DNA from 4 places in the Serratia sp. Sp408 genome. Region 3 is predicted to be linked to each of the others. Evidence: predicted binding sites of a transcription regulator. Region 3 holds the regulator's gene; each other region holds the start of a gene.
What was found. The regulator CRP, encoded in region 3, controls carbon source genes, mostly activating them, when cyclic AMP is high. The targets are predictions, from matches to a motif close to ATGTGANNNNNNTCACAT.
Positions count from the first base shown of each region.

Region 1 (5,577 bases), on a different contig from region 3:
CGGGCGTTGAGCGAAGCCAGCATTTGCATGGCGGAGGAACTGACGCCGAGCCAGTTCCTCGAACTGGATAAACGTCATCTGAAGGGGTTGCTGCTAGCCAGCGGCGGCAGCACGTCGCATACCGTCATTCTGGCCAGATCGTTCAATATCCCCATGCTGGTAGGGGTGAATGCTGAACTGTTGCAAAACTATCTTGGCCAGCAGGTGCAAATCGATGGCGACCTTGGCCTGGTGGTCTGCGAATTAAACCCGCCGGTGCAGCGTTACTATCAGCAGGAGCAGTGGCTGAATGACCAGTTGCGACAACAGCAAAGTGCCTATCTGCATCATCCTGGCCGCACCGGTGACGGCGTGAAGATGGAGGTGGCAGCCAATATTGCGCACGCCGTGGAGGCCAGTGCGGCATTTGGCAACGGCGCTGAGGCGATTGGGCTGTTTCGCACCGAAATGCTGTATATGGACCGGGTAAGCGCGCCTACGGAGAGCGAACTCTACAATATTTACTGCCAGGCGGTAGAGGCCGCCGACGGCAAGACGATTATCGTTCGTACCATGGACATCGGCGGTGACAAGCCGGTGGATTACCTGAATATTCCTTCAGAAAACAATCCGTTTCTCGGTTATCGCGCGGTACGCATCTACCAGGAGTTTTTGCCGCTGTTTCATACCCAACTGCGGGCGATCCTGCGCGCCTCGGCGCACGGAGCGCTGAAAATCATGATCCCGATGATCTCGTCAATGGAGGAGATCCTGTGGGTCAAGGAACAGCTGGCCGAGGTTAAGCAGGCGTTACGTGCCGAGCAAATCCCGTTCGATGAAAAAATCCCACTGGGCATCATGCTGGAAGTGCCGTCGGTGATGTTCATCATCGATCAGTGTTGCGAGGAGATCGATTTCTTCAGCATTGGCAGCAATGACTTGACCCAATATCTGCTGGCGGTGGATCGCGATAACGCCAAAGTCATCAAGCATTACAACAGTCTGAACCCGGCCTTCCTGCGCGCGCTGGACCATGCGGTAGCTGCGGTGCATCGCCATGGCAAATGGATCGGGCTGTGCGGCGAATTGGCGGCAAAAGGTTCGGTATTGCCGTTGCTGGTGGGGCTGGGACTGGATGAAATCAGCATGAGCTCCCCCTCGATCCCGGCGACCAAGACGCGGCTGGTCAAGCTGGATAGCCGCGAATGCCGCCTGTTGCTCAACCGGGCGATGGCGTGCCGCACCTCGTTGGAAGTTGAACACCTGCTGGCGCAGTTCCGCATGGAGCAACGCGATGTCCCATTGATTTCGCCATCCTGCATTGCGCTCGGCGCTGACTGGCGCAGTAAAGAGGAGGTGATCAAGGGCATGACGGATAATCTGCTGCTGGCGGGGCGCTGCCGTTACCCGCGCAAGCTGGCAGCCGATCTGTGGGCGCGCGAAGCGGTGTTTTCCACCGGACTGGGTTTTGGCTTCGCTATACCGCATAGCAAATCCGAACATATTGAGCAGTCGACCATCAGCGTCGCCAGGCTGTCACAACCGGTGATATGGGGCGAGGAAGAGGTGCGATTCGTCATTATGTTGACGTTGAATAAACATGCGGCAGGCGACCGGCATATGCGTATTTTTTCTAAATTGGCCCGGCGCATCATGCATGACGAGTTTCGCACGGCGTTGGTCAATGCGGCGTCGGCACCACAGGTAGAAGCATTGTTGCAACAAGAGCTTGAACTGTAATTCACCGCAGGGCGCGTTGGCACCCTATTTTTTGGAGAACATCGATGGAACTCTATCTCGATACTGCCGACGTCGGCGCAGTAAAACGGCTGGCACGTATTCTGCCTTTGCAGGGCGTAACCACCAATCCGAGCATTATTGCCAGCTCACGCACCAGTCTGTGGGAGGTGTTACCGGCGCTGCATGAAGCGTTAGGGGGAGAGGGCAGACTATTTGCCCAGACCATGGCAAACAATGCGCCGCAGATAGTCGAAGAGGCGCTACGCCTGAATGAACGGGTGCCGGGGCTGGTGGTGAAGGTGCCGGTGACCGCGGAAGGGCTGGCGGCGATCAAGACGTTAAAAAGCCTGGCGATACCTACCTTGGGCACCGCGGTTTATGGTGCGGCACAAGGGCTGCTGTCGGTATTGGCCGGGGCGGACTATGTGGCGCCGTATGTTAATCGTATCGATGCGCAGGGAGGCAACGGCATTGCCACCGTCGCAGAGCTGCAGCAGTTACTGGAACGTCACGCTGCGCAAGCGAAGGTATTGGCTGCCAGTTTCAAAACCCCGCGTCAGGCATTGGATTGCCTGCTGGCGGGGTGCGGGGCGATAACCTTGCCACCGGAAATTGCGCAGCAGTTTATTAATGCGCCTGCGGTACAGGCGGCGGTGGTCAAGTTTGAGCAGGATTGGCAGGCGGCATTTGGCACGCTGCAACTGGAGTAACTCTCAGGGCCCGGCGTGGCCGAGCCCGTGCGGTGCTTATTTCACCCCCACCACGCCATGCTGGATAAACCAGTCCAGCATGCGTTGCCAGCCGTCCTGCGCTGATTCGGCATGGTAACTGGGGCGGTAATCGGCGTTAAACGCGTGGCCCGCTTGCGGATAGACCACGATGTCGGCATCCGCGTTGGCGGCGCGGATCGCCTGGCGCATACTTTCCACCGTTTCCTGCGGGATACTGCCGTCCTGCCCGCCGTATAACCCCAATACCGGCGCCGTCAGCTGCGTGGCGATATCCACCGGGTGTTTCGGTGAGTTGAGGGTTTTCTCTCCCACCAATTTGCCGTACCAGGCGACGGCGGCTTTCAGTTGCGGGTTATGCGCCGCATACAACCAGGTAATGCGCCCACCCCAGCAAAAACCGGTGATCGCCAACTTGCTGGCATCGCCACCATGGCGTATGGCCCAATTGGCGGTATGATCCAAATCGATCAGCACTTGCTTATCTGGCACTTTGCTGACCAGTTTTTGCAGCAGTTCGCTGATATCGCTGTAATCTCGTGCTTCACCCTGGCGGAAATACAGCTCAGGCGCGATCGCCAGATAGCCCTCTTTAGCCAGCCGGCGGCACAGATCCTGAATATGCTGATGAACGCCGAAGATTTCCTGTACCACCAGTACCACCGGGAAGGGGCCGTTATGAGCGGCCGGTTTGGCGATAAAGGCCGGCAGGTCGTCACCCTGTGACGGAATGGTGGTTTCACCCGCATGAATGCCTGCGTCGTCGGTATAAACAGTGGTTGCAGCCAACGGCGTGGTGGCCGGATTAAAACCCTCTTTGGCCTGTTTTAATGTCATCACGTATTCGGTTTTCATTGCGGTCTCCATGCAAGAGAAAAGCAGTTCTGCAAGTAACTATAGGTAAGATTGCGCCCGGTTGTCATCGTGGTGCGTGTGCCTGTAGTGGCTAGACTTGGACAAAACGCAGCGGTGAGAACGGCCATTTCTGTGATATAAATCACAAAAATTATGTAGATCGTAATTCGTTTCTTTATTGGTGGTGATGTTGGTCACGAAAAAGGGCGTTGATTTTCAGTAGAGTACTTTTTTGTTCCTCCCAATAATCTGATCTATGAGGAGTCTCTTATGTCTCAGTCTGACGTTTTCCATCTCGGCCTCACCAAAAATGATTTACAAGGGGCTCAGCTTGCGATTGTTCCTGGCGATCCGCAGCGTGTAGAGAAAATCGCCAAATTGATGGAAAACCCAGTGCATCTGGCGTCCCATCGTGAATTCACCTCATGGCGTGCAGAATTGGACGGCAAAGCGGTTATCGTTTGCTCGACTGGCATCGGCGGCCCTTCCACTTCTATCGCAGTAGAGGAATTGGCGCAACTGGGCATTCGCACTTTCCTGCGCATTGGTACTACTGGCGCGATTCAGCCGCATATCAACGTCGGTGATGTGCTGGTGACCACGGCGGCGGTACGCCTTGACGGTGCCAGCCTGCATTTTGCGCCAATGGAATTCCCGGCGGTAGCGGACTTCGCCTGCACCACCGCGTTGGTTGAAGCAGCCAAAGCCAGCGGTGCCAACACGCATATTGGCGTGACCGCGTCCTCCGATACTTTCTACCCGGGCCAGGAACGTTATGATACCTATTCCGGTCGCGTGGTCAGCCGGTTCAAAGGCTCGATGGAAGAGTGGCAATCCATGGGCGTAATGAACTATGAAATGGAATCCGCGACGCTGTTGACCATGTGCGCCAGTCAGGGCCTGCGTGCCGGTATGGTGGCCGGCGTGATCGTTAACCGTACCCAGCAGGAAATTCCGAATGCGGAAACCATGAAGCAAACCGAAAGCCATGCGGTGCAAATCGTGGTGGACGCGGCGCGCCGCCTGCTGTAATCCTCCAATGCAACGGGCCCTCACGCGGCCCGTTTCTCCATTCAGGCGTAATCTGTTACGGTGGTCTTCTCCGGCGTCGGCAGATCGTCATGATTGCCGCGTTGTCTTGGCACCGCTGGTGCTTTCTTCGACAATAATCAAGAGGATGTCTATGACTGCCCAGATTCTGCTTCATCCTTCACTTGCGCCGCTTGACGGTGGTATCAACTTCCGTGACTTGGGCGGCAACAGCGTGGCCGATGGCCGCCGTATCAAACGCGGTTTACTGTTTCGTTCCGGTTTGCTCGAACGGTTGACCGAAAATGACTGTACCTTTCTGGCCGGCGTGCCGGTACGGTCAGTGCTCGACTATCGCGATGCCGACGAAGTACAAGCCAAACCGGATGTGCTGTGGAGCGGTGCCGATTACCACCATTTCCCGGCCAACCCGTTGAGCAACGAGGTTAACGCCAACCTGGAAAGCCTGACCAGCGAAACCCTGGCAAACTTTGACGCGCGGGCCTTCATGCTGGAACTGTATCGTCGATTACCGTTTGGCAATGCGGCATATCGGCAGTTGGCCAACCTGCTGGCGCAGCCGGACGCCGGCGCTATTGTTCAGCACTGTGCGGTGGGCAAGGACCGTACCGGCATCGGTTCGGCACTGGTGTTGTTCGCGCTGGGGGCAGACCGGGCCACGGTTGTGGAAGACTATCTGCTGACGGAAACCACGCTGGCCAGCTTCCGCGAACATATGCTGGATCAGCTGTCCATTCGCCTGAACGACGCGGCGCTGGCGCAGTTTGCCTTCGTATTGAGCGCTCGCGAAGAGTTCCTGATGACTGCGCTTGGCTGCATCGATACACAGTACGGCAGCACCGATCGCTGGCTGGAAGCGGAGTACGGGCTGGGGGACAGCCAGCGCGAAACCCTGCGGGCGCACTATCTGGAATAGTCGTACAGCAAGCGCAATGTTTAGCCGGGGTTTAACCAACGTCGGCGGGCATTGCGTATCCTTGGGCAAAGGATATCCGGTATCAAGGAGACGGGTTTGAATCTGAACGACATTATCCACTGGGTCAGCGAAGTCGTGCGGCAGCACGAGGGCTGGGCCATTCCCATCATTTTCTTCCTGGCTTTTGGCGAATCGCTGGCGTTTCTGTCGCTGTTGCTGCCAGCCACGGTGATCCTGCTGGCGTTGGGGGCGCTGATTGGCGAAAGCGGCATTGCGTTCTGGCCGATTTGGGCTGCCGCGGCGGCGGGC
Region 1 is NZ_JBXUFT010000003.1:19,689-25,265, reverse strand. It holds gene ptsP (phosphoenolpyruvate--protein phosphotransferase) at 1-1,719, shown strand, start outside; gene fsa (fructose-6-phosphate aldolase) at 1,764-2,429, shown strand; gene AC2AXP_RS12520 (dienelactone hydrolase family protein) at 2,466-3,302, opposite strand; gene udp (uridine phosphorylase) at 3,573-4,334, shown strand; gene AC2AXP_RS12510 (tyrosine-protein phosphatase) at 4,486-5,268, shown strand; gene AC2AXP_RS12505 (DedA family protein) at 5,365-5,577, shown strand, end outside.
Region 1: udp (uridine phosphorylase) is a predicted target of CRP. The motif match lies at 3,433-3,450, and genes of this name have one in related genera.

Region 2 (5,577 bases), on a different contig from region 3:
CGTTCGCCGGCGCACCGTTCAATGACGCCTGGCCGGCAAACAGTTGCATACGCATCATGACCGGCGCACCGATACCTGCCGGTACCGAGGCAGTGATCATGCAGGAACAGGCAGAGGTCAGCGAAGCAGGCGTACGCTTTAACGCCGTAGTGCACGCCGGGCAAAACGTGCGTTTGGCGGGCGAAGACATTCAGCAGGGTGCCAGCGTACTGCCGGCTGGCGTCAGGCTGGGTGCCGCACAGCTGCCGTTACTGGCCTCCCTGGGTATCAGCGAGCTACGGGTGATGCGCAAATTGAAAGTCGCGGTGTTTTCCACCGGCGACGAACTGCAACCGGTCGGCCAACCGCTGCAGGACGGCCAGATTTACGACACCAACCGCTTTGCGGTGCGGCTGATGCTGGAACAGATGGGCTGTGAGGTCATCGATCTGGGGATCATCCGCGACGATCGGACGGCGCTGCGCGCAGCGTTCGAACAGGCCGATCGCAGTGCCGATCTGGTGATCAGCAGCGGCGGTGTTTCGGTGGGCGAAGCGGATTACACCAAGCAGATGCTTGATGAACTGGGTGAGGTCGGTTTCTGGAAACTGGCCATCAAACCCGGCAAGCCGTTCGCCTTCGGCAAATTGCAGCACGCCTGGTTCTGCGGCCTGCCGGGCAACCCGGTATCCGCCGCGCTGACCTTCTACCAACTGGTACAGCCGCTGCTGGCCAAGCTGGCTGGTCACCACGAATGGCATCTGCCGCCGCGCCTGCGCGCCCGTGCGCTGACGCCTTTGAAGAAAGCCCCCGGCCGCCTCGACTTTCAGCGTGGCGTATTCGCCAGCAACGCCCTCGGCGAGCTGGAAGTGAGCACCACCGGCCATCAGGGATCGCACGTCTTCAGCTCGTTCAGCCAGGGCAACTGTTTTATCGTGCTCGAACGCGATCGCGGCGCGGTGGCGGCGGGGGAAATGGTTGAGATTGAGCCGTTCAATATGCTGCTGAGGAACTGATGATGCTGCCGGAATTAACCGATGCCGAAGCGCTGCGCTATAACCGTCAGATCGTGCTGCGCGGTTTCGACTTTGACGGCCAGGAAAAGCTGAAGGCCGCTCATGCGCTGGTGATCGGCCTTGGTGGATTGGGCTGTGCCGCAGCACCCTATCTGGCTGCGGCTGGCGTAGGGCGACTGACTCTGGTTGATTTCGACAGCGTGGCGCTGTCCAATTTACAGCGCCAGATCCTGCATAACGACAGCCGTATCGGCATGGCCAAAGTCACCTCGGCACAGCAGGCACTGCAGATGATCAATCCACATGTGCAGATCGACACCGTACAACAGCAACTGGACGAACGGCAGATGACGGCGCTGGTAGCCACCGCCGACGTGGTGCTGGACTGCAGCGACAACGTAGCGACCCGCGACCAGTTGAACCGGGTGTGTCATGCGCAGCGCAAACCGCTGGTGTCAGGGGCGGCAATCCGCATGGAGGGGCAGCTTAGCGTGTTCACCTATCAACCTGGCGAACCCTGCTATCGCTGCCTGAGCCGACTGTTTGGCGACAATGCCCTCAGCTGCGTCGAGGCCGGGGTGATGGCCCCTCTGGTCGGCACCATCGGCACGCTGCAGGCGATGGAAGCGATCAAGCTGTTGGCGAATTTTGGCCGTCCGCTGGTTGGCAAGCTGTTGATGTTCGATGCGATGTCGATGCAGTTTCGCGAAATGAAGCTGCCGAAGGATGCGCAGTGCGAGGTGTGCGGAAAAAGCTAGCAATCCCTCACGCTACGCTCGGCAGAACATAGCGTGAGGGCGGGCAATTAAACGATGCCCTGGCTACGCAGGTAATCTTCGTAGTTGCCGCTGAAGTCGATCACCTTGTTCGGCGTCATCTCCAGGATGCGGGTCGCCAACGAGCTGACGAACTCACGGTCGTGGGAAACGAAGATCAGTGTACCTTCATACATTTCCAGCGCCATGTTCAGCGATTCGATCGATTCCATGTCCATGTGGTTGGTCGGTTCATCCATAATCAGGATATTAGGGCGCTGCATCATCAGCTTGCCGAACAGCATACGGCCCTTCTCCCCCCCTGACAGCACCTTCACCTTCTTCTTGATGTCGTCCTGGCTAAACAGCAGACGGCCCAGCACGCTGCGTACCGCTTGCTCGTCGTCCTTTTCCTGTTTCCATTGGCTCATCCAGTCGAAAACGGTCAGGGTTTCATCAAACTCGTATTCGTGATCCTGCGCGTAATAACCGATGCGCGCGTTTTCCGACCATTTGACGGTACCGCTGTCCGGCTGCGCATCACCCACCAGCGTTTTCAGCAGGGTAGATTTACCGATACCGTTCGGGCCCAGCACCGCCACTTTCTCACCCACTTCAACCATCAGATTGAACTTGCTAAACAGCGGGCCATTGTCGAAGCCCTTGGACAGTGCTTCCACTTCCAGTGCGTTACGGAACAGTTTCTTGTCCTGCTCGAAACGGATGAACGGGTTCTGACGGCTGGAAGCCTTGACCTCTTCCAGCTGGATCTTGTCGATCTGGCGCGCGCGCGAGGTCGCCTGCTTGGACTTGGAGGCGTTGGCGCTGAAGCGGCTCACGAACGATTGCAGTTCGTTGATCTGCGCCTTCTTCTTGGCGTTGTCGGCCATCAGACGTTCACGCGCCTGGGTTGCCGCCGTCATGTATTCGTCGTAGTTACCCGGGTAAACGCGCAGTTCGCCGTAATCCAGATCCGCCATGTGCGTACAGACCATATTCAGGAAGTGGCGGTCGTGCGAAATGATGATCATGGTGCTGTTACGTTCGTTAAGCACCTGCTCCAGCCAACGAATGGTATCGATGTCCAGGTTGTTGGTCGGTTCGTCAAGCAGCAGGATTTCCGGATCGGAGAACAGCGCCTGAGCCAGCAACACGCGCAGCTTGAAGCCCGGTGCGATTTCGCTCATCGGGCCGTAGTGCTGTTCAACCGGAATACCCACGCCCAGCAGCAGTTCGCCGGCACGCGCTTCGGCGGTATAACCGTCCATTTCGCCGTATTCGACTTCCAGATCGGCCACTTTATAGCCGTCTTCCTCGCTCATTTCCGGCAGGGCATAGATGCGGTCGCGCTCTTCCTTCACCGCCCACAGTTCAGTGTGACCCATGATCACGGTATCAAGCACGCTGAATTGTTCAAAGGCGAACTGATCCTGACGCAGTTTACCCAGACGCTCGTTCGGATCGAGGAACACGTTGCCGCCGCTCGGCACCAGATCGCCGCCCAGGATTTTCATAAAGGTCGATTTGCCGCAACCGTTGGCGCCGATCAAACCGTAGCGGTTACCGCCGCCAAACTTGACGGAAATGTTTTCAAACAGCGGCTTACTGCCAAACTGCATAGTGATGTTGTTAGTACTTAACACAACGCTCGCTCTTCATTGGGAATGTGATTTGGCGCGCATTATGCCATAACGAAACACAGAGATCGTCGGAAGTTTTGGTGAAGATTTGTGCGGCTTGCGCTGATGGCAGCATTGGGTGGCTAAATTGTCAGCCCCACGGCGCTCAGCGGTATTGCCAATAGGCCGGCGAGCCGTATTTCTCGACGAAAAAGTCAATCACCGCACGAACCTTCAATGGCGGCCGGCGGGCGTTGGGATAGATGGCCGCGATCGCCTGCGGCTCCAGCGTGGTGGACACGGCAAACTGCGGCAAAACCGGCACCAGCGTGCCGTTCTTCAACGCGTCGCCAATCAGCCAGTCCGGGAACACCACCATCCCCATGCCGTTCAGCGCGGCGCTGACCAGCGTTTCGGCATTATTCGAGGTCAGCGATCCGCTGAACGTATGCGGCTGCCAACGCTGGTCGCTATCGAGAAAGAACCAGCGTTGCGGCCCGGTAAAGCCGCGATAGACCAGACAGTTGTGTTGATACAGATCTGCGGGCTGCATCAGCGCGGGTGCATGCGCCAGATACGCCGGGCTGGCCGCCAGATGATATTGTGGCGTGGCAAACACCCGCGCATGCAAAGTCGAGCTGTTGAGCACGCCAATACGAAACAGCAAATCGGTGGCATCACGGTGAGGATCGATAAACTCGTCGGTTTGCATCAGTTCGATGTTGAGCTGCGGGAACCGTTCGCCCAACTCCGCCAGCCAGGGCGCAATGTGCCGCTGGCCAAACACCACCGGAGCATTGAGCCGCACCAGCCCGCTCGGCTCGTGCTCCTGTTGCTGCAATTCCCACTGCGCTTCGTTCATCTGATCAAGCATCGAGCGGGCGTAACGGGCAAATAGCCGCCCGGCTTCGGTCGGCACTACCGCCCGCGTATTGCGATACAGCAGTTGCGTCTGCAAGGCGCTTTCCAACTGCTGTACTACCCGCGAAACCGAGGAGGCGGCGATGCCTTCTCGCCGGGCCACTTCAGAAAAGTTCCCCAGTTCGACGATGGCCACAAACAACCGCATGGTGCGGATAGTGATCTGTTGCAAGTCTTCCATTTGTGCAAATCCTGCAAAGCTGTTTCTCTTATTATGCTGTTTTTCGAAACGATGCAACAGCCTACAGTGTGCGACTGGTTTTTTTGGAGCAACAATTGATGAATATCGTCTTGATCGCACTGGTGGTATTAGGTGGCATGGGACTGTCGGTGGAAGCCGGTCTGCTCGGGCCGCTGGGGGGCGAAGTCGGCCATTTATGGGCTACCTTCAGTATTTTCAGCGTCGGCGCGGTGCTGTCTCTGCTGCTGGTGATCTTCTTCGGTCCACGCAATGCGCCCTCCTATCTGGCGCAGCCGGGCTGGCAACTGCTGGGCGGCATTCTCGGCCCGGTATACGTGGTGGTATTGACCCTGGCGACACCCACCATCGGCATTGCCATGACGATGATCGCCATACTGGCCGGACAGGTGGGTAAAAGCCTGCTGATCGACCATTTTGGCTGGTTCGGTACCCCGGCACGGCGGGTTAACGGCAAACGTATGCTGGCGCTGGTATTTATCATCGCAGCCTTGGCACTGATCGCAGGAGACAAGCTATGACATTGATCATGATTATGCTGGCGGTGCTGGCCGGTGCGGTATTAAGCATGCAGGCGGCAATAAACGGCCGATTGGGCCAGAGCGTCGGCGTGCTGAAAAGTGCGTTTCTCACCTTTTTCCTCGGCGCGCTGGTCACCGCGTTGCTGATTCTGTTTTTCGCCCAACCGATGAGCGCCACCCTGTTGAGCGTTCCTAAGTGGCAACTGCTTGGCGCCCTGTTTGGCGTGCCTTACATCATCATTATGGTGTTGGCGGTACAGCGCATCGGCACCGCCGTAGCCACCGTGGCGGTGATTTTCGGCCAGTTGGCGATGAGCGTACTGATCGACAGCTTTGGCTGGCTGGGCAATGCGGAAATCCCGTTTTCCCTTAACCGTGCGCTGGCGCTGCTTTGTCTGGCAGTGGCACTGGTGCTGATCTATCGCAGCAACGTACCGGCCAAACCACGGGCTGAAACGGCGTCTGAGGCCGGCGGCGCTTAAAAACAGCACAAATTGATTGCCAACATATTGTACAAATCAACACTTGTTGTATAAGTTTACTCGCGGGGATTGCCACATCCCTGTA
Region 2 is NZ_JBXUFT010000001.1:599,153-604,729, reverse strand. It holds gene moeA (molybdopterin molybdotransferase MoeA) at 1-995, shown strand, start outside; gene moeB (molybdopterin-synthase adenylyltransferase MoeB) at 998-1,753, shown strand; gene AC2AXP_RS02975 (ABC-F family ATPase) at 1,801-3,393, opposite strand; gene AC2AXP_RS02970 (LysR family transcriptional regulator) at 3,536-4,471, opposite strand; gene AC2AXP_RS02965 (DMT family transporter) at 4,570-5,010, shown strand; gene AC2AXP_RS02960 (DMT family transporter) at 5,007-5,492, shown strand.
Region 2: AC2AXP_RS02975 (ABC-F family ATPase) is a predicted target of CRP. The motif match lies at 3,415-3,432, and genes of this name have one in related genera.

Region 3 (5,577 bases):
TGAAAGAAATAAACTTGATTCCATGAAACGGGTGCTCCCCACCCAAATGCGTGTGTGCGTTTACCCGTCATGCTGCAAGCTGCTTACTGGCTGGCTACGCATCCTGAGCCGAAGCACCGGGTTTGCGTAGGCGCATCGGGATGCATTCACTTGCCGCCTCGATGCAACTCGAATTATTTGGGGTATATTATTAATCATATCCCGAATCGTTGGTATGGCAGCCAAGAAGCCCGCGTGAGCATACCAGGCACTGACCGGTCAGTGATGGTCGCTGCCACTACAACGAATAAGGAAATAGTGGTATTGAAGCTAACAGTGCTCTACCGATCAGACAATAGCCGCCAATAAGAATTTTATTCACGTTATGTATGAAACCTTCCGCCCTCTCACCGGGGCCAGTAATCCGCACCTGCAAACGCTGCTGCCACGCCTGGTACGTCGTCGCGTACGACTGAAACCGCATTGGCAACGGCTGAACCTGCCTGATGGCGACTTTCTCGATCTCGCCTGGAGCGAAGACCCGCGCCTGGCGCGCGACAAACCGCGGGTAGTGCTGTTTCACGGCCTGGAAGGCAACTTCTACAGTCCGTATGCCCACGGCCTGTTGCACGCCTGGCAGCAAAAGGGCTGGCTCGGCGTGGTGATGCATTTTCGCGGTTGCAGCGGCGTGCCAAACCGCCAGCAACGCATTTACCATTCCGGTGAAACCGAAGACGCCCGCTTCTTCCTGCAATGGTTGCGCGACAGCTATGGCACTGCGCCAACCGCGGCAGTCGGCGTATCGCTCGGCGGCAATATGCTCGCCTGCTATCTGGCACAGCAGGAAGGCAATAGCCTGCTGGACGCGGCGGTGGTGGTCTCGGCACCGTTAATGCTCGAACCCTGCTCGTGGCGTATGGATCAGGGATTCTCCCGCGTATATCAGCATTACCTGCTGGGTCAGTTGAAGCAGAACGCCACGCGAAAACTGCTGCATTATCCCGGCACCCTGCCGCTGAAATTGCCGCAGTTGCAGGGCTTGCGCCGCATTCGCGATTTCGACGATCTGATTACCTCGCGCATTCACGGCTTCAGCGACGCCACGGATTATTACCGCCGTTGCAGCGCCTTGCCGCTGCTGCCGAAGATCCAGACACCGTTGCTGATCATCCATGCCAAGGACGATCCGTTCATGACCGACGAGGTGATCCCTGACCTCGCCAGCCTGCCGCACAATATCGAATATCAACTGACGGAATGCGGTGGCCACGTCGGCTTCGTCGGCGGCTCACTAAAAAAACCCTACATGTGGCTGGAATACCGCATTCCCTCCTGGCTTACCCCTTATCTGGAACAGAACACGTGATAATCCCCTGGAAAGAACTGGACAGCGAAACGCTGAATAATCTGATCGAATCCTTTGTACTGCGCGAAGGCACTGACTACGGCGAGCATGAACGTTCGCTGACGCAGAAAGTGGAGGACGTTCGCCGGCAATTGCAAAGCGGCGAAGTGCTGCTGGTGTGGTCGGAACTGCATGAAACCGTCAATATCATGCCACGTGGCCAGTTCCGTGCCGGTCAGGAAGAAATGTAATCCGCCCTATGACTGACGGGAAAAATCAGGTATCAATGTGCCATACCCTACAGCACTCGAGTTGCATCGAGGCGGCCTACAGCAAAGCAGCTGAGGTACGACGGATAAAACACGCATTTTAGACGGAGTAACATATCGTATGTCTGCCAAACATCCCGTTATCGCGGTAACCGGCTCCAGCGGAGCCGGCACCACCACTACCAGCGTGGCGTTCCGCAAAATATTCCAGCAGTTGAATATTCGCGCCGCACAGTTGGAAGGCGACAGCTTCCACCGCTACACCCGGCCGGAAATGGACGCGGCGATCCGCAAGGCGCGCGACCTCGGCCGTCATATCAGCTATTTTGGCCCCGAAGCCAACGACTTCGGCCTGCTGGAGCAGAGCTTCCGTGAATATGGCAACGGCGGCAGCGGCCGTTCACGTAAATATCTGCACACCTATGACGAAGCCGTGCCGTACAACCAGGTTCCTGGCACCTTTACACCGTGGGAAGCCCTGCCGGAACCCACCGACGTGCTGTTCTACGAAGGGCTGCACGGCGGCGTCGTCACCGATCAGCATGACGTGGCACAGCAGGTCGATCTGCTGGTCGGCGTGGTGCCAATCGTCAACCTGGAGTGGATCCAGAAGCTGATCCGCGATACTGGCGAACGCGGCCATTCTCGCGAAGCGGTGATGGATTCGGTAGTGCGTTCGATGGAAGACTATATCAACTACATCACACCGCAGTTTTCACGCACCCACATCAACTTCCAGCGCGTGCCAACGGTGGATACCTCCAACCCGTTTGCCGCCAAGGCCATCCCGTCGCTGGACGAAAGCTTTGTGGTGATCCACTTCCGCGGGCTGGATCAGATTGATTTCCCTTATCTGCTGGCGATGCTGCAAGGCTCGTTTATTTCGCACATCAATACGCTGGTGGTGCCCGGCGGCAAAATGGGACTGGCGATGGAGTTGATCATGGCACCGCTGGTGCAGCGGCTGCTGGAAGGCAAAAAGATTGAGTAGCCAGGCGACACCGGACGGGCGCGGGGAGGATTAGGCCACCGCGCCACATGCCATTAGGCCACTTCCCGGACTTCAAAGCTGTGGGTAACGCTGGCGGCCTTGCCGAGCATCAGCGCTACCGAACAGTATTTGTCGGCAGACAGATCCACCGCACGCTCCACCGCCTTGTCGCCAAGCCCTTTACCGCTGACGATAAAATGCAGGTTGATATGGGTAAATACCCGTGGTGCCTCTTCGCGACGTTCAGAGGTCAGTTTTACCTCACAATCACGCACGTCGTGACGGCCTTTTTGCAAAATCGACACCACGTCAATCGCGCTGCATCCCCCCACGGACATCAGCACCATTTCCATCGGACTTGGCGCCTTGTCACCGGCATTGCCGTCCATCAATACCTGATGGCCAGACGCCGATTCGCCAAGAAACGTTAACCCTTCAACCCATTTGACTCTTGCCTGCATGCTCATGACTCCGATTGATTCTTTGTCATCAGACTACGCGTTAGCAGCAAAACTGGCAACGGAACCTGATACTGGTCATGTGTGAGCGAGACAACACAAGACACCCGCGTCACTCTGTGCTACAAACAGAGCCGCAATAACGCTTTCTGGACAGCGCTTTCAGGGAAATGCCCACGGAAAGGCACCTTAATGTGTATGTTAACAGAATGTAGCTTGCAGCTCTCACTGCAAGTTAATATGCTAGGGCAATAGCGTATTTTTACGTCACGCCTCAAAAACGGTTAATGGTCGCCGCTCATGGACAGCCATAACACGTTTGACAGGGAACTCTGACCCCTGTGATACAGGCAGATTACAACAGAGGATAACAGCGAATGGTTCTCGGCAAACCGCAAACAGACCCTACTCTCGAATGGTTCCTGTCTCATTGCCATATCCACAAATATCCATCGAAAAGTACGCTGATTCACCAAGGTGAAAAGGCCGAAACGCTTTACTACATCGTGAAAGGCTCCGTTGCGGTGCTGATCAAGGATGAAGAAGGCAAAGAGATGATCCTGTCCTATCTCAATCAGGGCGATTTCATCGGCGAACTTGGATTATTTGAAGAAGGCCAGGAACGCAGCGCCTGGGTTAGGGCTAAAACCGCCTGTGAAGTGGCTGAAATTTCCTATAAGAAATTCCGTCAGCTGATCCAGGTGAACCCTGACATTCTGATGCGCCTGTCGGCGCAGATGGCAAGCCGCCTACAGATCACCTCAGAGAAAGTGGGTAACCTCGCCTTCCTAGACGTTACCGGCCGCATTGCGCAAACCCTGCTCAATCTGGCCAAACAGCCGGATGCCATGACTCACCCGGACGGCATGCAAATTAAAATCACCCGTCAGGAAATTGGTCAAATCGTCGGTTGTTCACGCGAAACGGTTGGCCGTATTCTGAAAATGCTCGAAGATCAAAACCTGATTTCCGCACACGGCAAAACCATCGTCGTCTACGGTACCCGTTAATCCATTAAAACGGCACGCTTCAAAAAATGCCGGTCAGTTAACGCTGACCGGCATTTTTATGCGCCGTTTACCGTGGGCACAGTCGGACATCCGATACCGTCTGCCGACCGCCAGTGGGTAGCTACCCGGCGTTGATCACGTCCTGAACCGCCAGCTCAAACAACGCCATACCGTCGGCAATATCTTGCGGCTCAACGACCAGCGACGGCGCAAATCGGATCACGTTCGGCCCGGCATTTAAAATCATCAGGCCACGCGCGGCGGCCGCGGTGAGGAAATCACGTGCCTTGCCGTGGTAAGGCGCCGTCAGTTCGGCGCCGATCAACAGCCCCATACCGCGAATCTCGCTGAAAATACGGTATTTTTCGCCAATGTCCCGCAACGCCGCAACATACAGCGTATGACGCTGTTCGACGCCGCTCAACACTTCGGCGGTATTGATCACGTCCAACGCCGCCTCCGCCACCGCGCAGGCCAGCGGATTGCCGCCATAGGTGGTGCCGTGGGTACCGACTTGCATCACCGAAGCAATCTCCTCGGTGGTCAGCATGGCGCTGACCGGGAAACCGCCGCCCAACGCTTTGGCGGTGGTCAGAATATCCGGCGTCACACCGTAGTGCATATAGGCGAACAGCTTGCCGCTGCGCCCCATACCGCTTTGCACTTCATCAAATACCAACAGCGCCTGGTGGCGATCGCACAGTTCACGCACACCTTGCAGGAACTGCGCATCCACCGGAGTAATACCGCCTTCGCCCTGAATCGGCTCCATCACCACCGCGCAGGTGTGATCGTCCATCACCGCCTTGACCGCCGCCAGATCGTTGAACGGTACATGCACGATGTCGGCCGGCTTCGGCCCGAAGCCGTCGGAATACTTCGCCTGGCCGCCAACCGAGACGGTAAACAGCGTACGGCCATGGAACGCGTTATAAAACGCGATGATTTTGGTTTTGTACGGGCTGTGGCGGGTAATGGCATAGTGGCGCGCCAGCTTGAATGCCGCTTCGTTGGCTTCGGCGCCGGAATTGGCGAAGAACACCCGATCGGCGAAAGTCGCGGCGATAAGCTTGCTGGCCAGGCGCAGCGACGGCTCGTTGGTAAAGACATTGCTGGTGTGCCACAGGGTTTCACCCTGCTGCTTCAGCGCCGCCACCAATGCCGGGTGGCAATGCCCCAGCGCAGTCACCGCAATACCGCCAGAGAAATCAATATACTCCTTGCCGTTGCTGTCCCACACTCGGCTGCCCTTGCCCTTGACGGGGACAAACTGGGCAGGTGCATAAACAGGCAGAATAACCTGGTCGAACGTATTGCGGCTGACTGGGTATTTTTCGGTCATTATTGGGTCCACCCTGAACGTGATCGGATTTTCAATGTTGCCATTAAGTGAAAATATAATCACAAAATATGCATAAAAAACCAATCAAGGGCAAACCTAAATCGCCAAAAAAGGAAAAAAACTCATAACCGGTTAACTTTTAAGGAAATTATCCAGCAGTTGGTGCCCCTGCTCGCTGAGAAT
Region 3 is NZ_JBXUFT010000007.1:168,018-173,594, reverse strand. It holds gene AC2AXP_RS18810 (LysE family translocator) at 1-24, opposite strand, end outside; gene AC2AXP_RS18805 (hydrolase) at 365-1,345, shown strand; gene AC2AXP_RS18800 (YheU family protein) at 1,342-1,575, shown strand; gene AC2AXP_RS18795 (phosphoribulokinase) at 1,715-2,584, shown strand; gene AC2AXP_RS18790 (OsmC family protein) at 2,638-3,045, opposite strand; gene crp (cAMP-activated global transcriptional regulator CRP) at 3,420-4,052, shown strand; gene argD (bifunctional acetylornithine/succinyldiaminopimelate transaminase) at 4,174-5,394, opposite strand; gene AC2AXP_RS18775 (aminodeoxychorismate synthase component II) at 5,527-5,577, opposite strand, start outside.

Region 4 (5,577 bases), on a different contig from region 3:
CCGGCTTCACGGTCGATCCCGGTTCAAAGCTGTCGCTGCTACAGACATTGCGAATATCTTTTGATGGCGTATTAGCGTAGTTGTTAGGGTTAAAGGACGGGTAGCTGGCCATGCCGAGCACTTCGCCGGTATTGACCCTGACCAGCACCGCACAGCCGGAATCGGCCTGGTTGGCGATCACGCCATCACGGATCTGGGCAAACAGCACGTATTGAATAAACTTGTCGATACTCAGCGTTACGTTCGGCGGTGGCACCGGATCGACGTTTTTCAGCACGTTGATCACCGCGCCGCTGCCGTCTTTCTGGTAGACCCGCAGGCCGTTTTTACCTTGCAACAAGTGGTTGAAGCCCAATTCAATCCCTTCCAGTCCCTGATTATCCTGACCAACGATGCCGATCAACCCCGCCGCGTCCTGCCCCATGGGATAAAAACGGCTGAAGTCCTGTTCGCTGCTGACGCCGGTCAGATGGAGCTTTTGGATGTAGGCAGCATTTTCGTCCTCTACCTTACGAGCCAGGTAGACAAAGCGCTTGCGTGCGTTGTGGCGGATCAGCGCCTGGATGTCGGCCAACGGCATTTTCAACACGTTAGCCATACTCTGCCAGCGCGCATCGTCGGTATTGGTCTGGCTGTCGATGATGTGCTTCGGATCCAGCACGATGTCCTTTGACGATACGCTGACCGCCAGCGCTTCATTATTACGATCGGTAATGATGGCGCGATTGGTCGGGATCACCTGTGTACGTACCGATCGCTGATCCGCCTGATTGGTCAGCTGCTGGTGCTCCATCAATTGCAGATAGCCCACCCGAAACATCAGCAGGAAGAAACACACCAGAATACCCGCACAAATCCAGCCAAAGCGCGCTGAAGAATAGTTCTTGCTCCGTTTTTTTGTCGATGCTACCACTGTTAACCCTGCGTTTTTATTCGGATTATTTATCGATGCAGTCTAACCGTACAAAATCTGGCGGATAATGTCAGTTTGTAAGAAAGTGCCAGCAAACGCGTTTATTGTTGCACATCGACACTGTCACTCAACGGTACCTTGGCTTTTTCCGGCTCGCCGGCAGGTGGCGCATTGGCCGGGTCAAAAATATGGTCAAGGATGGCGCGCGCCGTCGGTCCGGCCACCACACCGTCGCCGCCGCCGTTTTCCAGGATCAGCGCCATGGCGACCCGTGGATTTTTGTAGGGGGCAAACAGGGTGTAGAAAATGTGGTCACGCAGTCGTACCGGGATCATCTTGGCGTTATAGGTTTGGTTTTCCTTCAGGCCAAACACCTGCGAGGTACCGGATTTGGCCGCAATCTGATACGGCGCGGTATGGAACAGCTTATAACCGGTACCGTTAGGCAGGTTCGCCATGCCGTACATGCCGTTGCGCACGATGCCCCAGTACGGCGAATTGGCATCACCAACCTGCGTCGTATGTGCTTCGGGCTGATAGCGGCTCACCAGATTGCCGCGTCGCATGGCGTACAGCAGGTGCGGTTTTTTCACTTTGCCGTTGTTCAGTAGCGTGGTCAGCGCCTTGACCATCTGGATTGGCGTCGCCACCCAGTAGCCCTGCCCAATCCCCACCGAAATGGTGTCACCCTGGTACCAGACCTTTTTATGCACCCGCTGCTTCCAGGCGCGGCTGGGCAGTAATCCGCCGTATTCCTCGTTGAGATCGATACCGGTGGATTTGCCGTAGCCGAATTGGCTGAGCCAAAAATGAATGCGGTCAATACCCAGATCGTAGGCTACCTGATAAAAGAAGGTGTCGGCGGATTCCTCTATCGCTTTGGTGACGTTTAACATACCGTGGCCGCTTTTCAGCCAGTCGCGGTAACGACGCTTGGTTCCCGGCAACGTCCAGGTTGGCGCACCGAAATAAGTGGTGGACGGCGTGATCACGCCGCTGAACAGCGCAGACAGCGCCATATACGGTTTCACCGTGGAGGCCGGCGGATATAATCCTTGCGTCACCCGGTTGATCAACGGCAGGTCCGGGTTCTCCAACAGCGACTTGTAGGCCGGATAACTGATGCCTTTGACGAACGGGTTGGGATCGTAGCTTGGGCTGGATACCATCGCCAATATGCCACCGTCGCGCGGGTCTTCCACCACCACCGCCGCCCGTTGGCCTTTCAGCAATGATTCGATGTATTGCTGCAGGGGCAGATCCAGCGTCAGGTAGATATTTTTGCCGGCCTGCGGTGGCTGTTCCTTCAACAGTCGTACGATGCGACCGTGGTTATCCACCTCCACTTCCTGATAGCCGGTGGTGCCGTGCAGCTGCGACTCATAGTAGCCCTCTATGCCCTGTTTGCCGATGTTGTGATCGGCGGCATAGTTTTCGGCCTCGCCGGCTTTTTCCAGCCGTTTCACGTCGCGGTCGTTGATTTTCGATACATAGCCGACCACGTGTGCCAGCTGCGCGCCATATGGATATTGCCGCTGTTGGTAACTTTCGACGCTGACGCCGTTAAAGCGGTATTGGTTTACCGCAAAGCGTGCCACTTCGCTATCGTTGAGTTCAGTCTTCAGCGTTACCGGTTTGTAGCGGCTGTTGTGGCGCATCTCATCGCGAAAGGCCTCGATGTCTTGCGGCGTCAGATCGACGATCGGCGTCAACGCCTGGAGCAACGCCGTCATATTGGCGATTTTACTTGGCACCACCTGGATCTGGTACAGGGTAATGTTGCGTACCAACGGGATACCGTTGCGGTCGAAAATCAACCCGCGGCTTGGCGCAATCGGCAGCGTTTTAATGTCGTTCTGGTTCGAACGCGTCTGGTAAAAATCATGCTGCTTCACCTGCAAACGGTACAGATTGAAGATCAGCACGCCGAAACACGTGACGACCAACAGCAGCGCCACCGCAGCGCGGCGAATGAACAGCATTTCCTCGGCGGAATGGTCGCGAATTTTTTCTTTTAATAGGGCCATGCGTGGAACGTTACCTGTCTGACTTCCGTTTCCCTGAGTAAAAACAAGGGATTGAAAAGCGACCAAGGATAACGTTATTGACTGATTGACCCCATGAAAAGGTTGCTAATGATGTGGCAGAAATGTTTCAGCATGTTTGCATATTCCCATCAGCGTGGATTGCAGTTGTTCAACCGTTGAGCACCAGCCAAATTCGATGCTAGAATGTGACACAGATCACACTAATGAGTTCAATTACGCCACCACGCTGTCCGCTGCCCTGCCTTATCCCCCTGCAGGAGCAAGACGGCCAGACGCGGCTTTTGCAGCAAAGGAAGAAGTTCGATGAGTGCCATAGCTACAGGTTTCATTATGATGCGCTGGGAGTTGCTGAGCGCCGTGATGATGTTTTTCGCCAGCCAGTTAAACGTTGTTTGTCGTAAAGCCAGCCGCAACGGTATGGCGTTCATGTTCAGTAGCCTGGGTCTGTTTACCGCCATCTGGTTTGTCATGGGGTTGATGGGCATAACCATCACCCTGGAAGGCTTGTCGCATTTTTGGTCAGTCACCAAGGATGTGTTTATCGAGGTGATGAGCAAGACGCCGACCGATTATCCGATGCCTTAAACCGCAGGCAATTGCTTCGCCATCGACACATCCAGCGACGATGGCAAGGCACTGTCGGGTGCCAGATACGGCCCGCAGGCATAGCGGCACCCCACTCGCCAACGCCCCGGATTACCCCACGCTTTATTTGCCAATGGGCACTGCCGAGCGGCGGTCAGACTGCCTTATGGCAGCGAACCGCCGAGCCAGCCTGATGCATTTGCAGCACCTGCGCCTGCTCACAGCCGTCCCCGGCGAACGGGCAACGTTCGCGAAAATAACAGCCCGACGGCAGGCATCGATTGCCCGGTAATTCCCCCTTGCGGTCTTCGATGGCGCTGTCGGCCAGAGCACGTCCGGCGCGCGGCACCGAATCCAGCAACAGCCGGGTGTAGGGATGCCGTGGCTGCTGCAATACCTTTTCGGCCGCCCCCAGTTCGACAATCTGCCCCAGGTACATCACCGCCACCCGATCGCTCATGTGCTGTATTACCGATACGTTGTGCGAGATCAGCACGTAGGTCAAATTGCGCCGACGTTGCAGTTCGACCAGCAGATTGAGGATTTGCGCCTGTACCGAGATATCCAATGCCGAAGTCGGTTCATCCAGAACCAGTACATCAGGCTGTGACGACAGTGCGCGAGCAATCGAGATGCGCTGACGCTGGCCGCCGGAAAATTCATGGGGCAACCGGTCGAGATATTCCGGCCGAATGCCTACCTGCTGCGCCAGATCCGCCGCCAGCGCACGGCGCTGGGCGACAGCGGTGCGGTGCTGCACATACACCGGCTCGGTAATAATGCGCCATACCGGCAGTCGCGGATCGAGCGATGACTGCGGATCCTGAAATACCATCTGCATACCGCCAGCCGACGGCGCGCCGGTGGCCTGCTGGCGGTGCAACTCGCCGCTGCTGGGTTTCAGCAGCCCCATCAGCAGCTGTGCCAGGGTGCTCTTGCCACAGCCAGACTCACCGACGATGCCCAGCGTTTCGCCACGCACGATCTGCAGATCGAGGCCGTTCAGCGCATGGACGAATTCGGTGGGTTTACCACGCCAGTTATAGGCTGCCGGAAAACGCAGGCGAATATCACGCAGTTGCAACAAGGCCTCAGCGTTCATCATGAACCTCCAGATTGACGTTTTGCGGATGCCAGCAGGCCGCCTGCTGACCCGGTTTGCCGGGCAACGGAGCCAGACGCGGTGGTTGGTGGCATTGCGCGCTGGCATAGGCACAGCGGTTGCTGAAGGCGCAACCTGGCGGTAAGGCGCTGAGGTTCGGCACCGTTCCGGGGATCGCCTGCAACAGGTTGCGCGGCTGGCCGAGTTCCGGCGCCGCCAGCAGCAGGCCGATGGAATAAGGATGTCCGGGATGATTAATCACCGCATCGGTAGCGCCGCTTTCAATCACATGACCGGCGTACATCACATACACCCGGTCACACAGCTGCGAAACCACCGCCATATCATGAGTGATAAACAACACTGCGGTGCCGCTGGCACGCGCTTTCTGCTGCAATAGCCGTAAAACCTGACGCTGCACGGTAACGTCCAATGCGGTGGTCGGTTCGTCGGCGATAATCAGCTGCGGTTCGCAGGAGAACGCCATGGCGATTAAAACCCGTTGCCGCATCCCACCAGAAAGTTCAAACGGATAACGCGCCATGACCCGCTCGGCATCGGCAATCTGCATTTCAGCCAGCAGCGCCAGCGCCTTATGTCGAGCTTGATCTGCCGACAGGCGTTGGTGCAAACGGATAACTTCGCACATTTGCCGGCCAATGGTGCGTGTCGGGTTCAGCGCGCTCATGGGTTCCTGGAAGATCATCGACACTCGAGCCCCGCGCAACCGACGCATTTCACGCTCGCTGGCGTTCAGCACATCGGTGCCAAGCACGCTGAGTCGGCCACCAGTGACGTGGTAACTTTCATCTGCCAGCAGCCGCATAATCATCATCGCCGTGACCGACTTGCCCGAACCTGACTCGCCGACCACGCCAACGATTTCACCGGCATTGACCGTTAATGACACGCGGTTCAAGGCATTGACG
Region 4 is NZ_JBXUFT010000001.1:1,472,306-1,477,882, forward strand. It holds gene AC2AXP_RS06915 (penicillin-binding transpeptidase domain-containing protein) at 1-913, opposite strand, end outside; gene mrdA (penicillin-binding protein 2) at 1,015-2,940, opposite strand; gene AC2AXP_RS06925 (YjcB family protein) at 3,265-3,546, shown strand; gene AC2AXP_RS06930 (hypothetical protein) at 3,543-3,680, opposite strand; gene AC2AXP_RS06935 (oligopeptide/dipeptide ABC transporter ATP-binding protein) at 3,701-4,648, opposite strand; gene AC2AXP_RS06940 (ABC transporter ATP-binding protein) at 4,638-5,577, opposite strand, start outside.
Region 4: AC2AXP_RS06925 (YjcB family protein) is a predicted target of CRP. The motif match lies at 3,145-3,162, and genes of this name have one in related genera.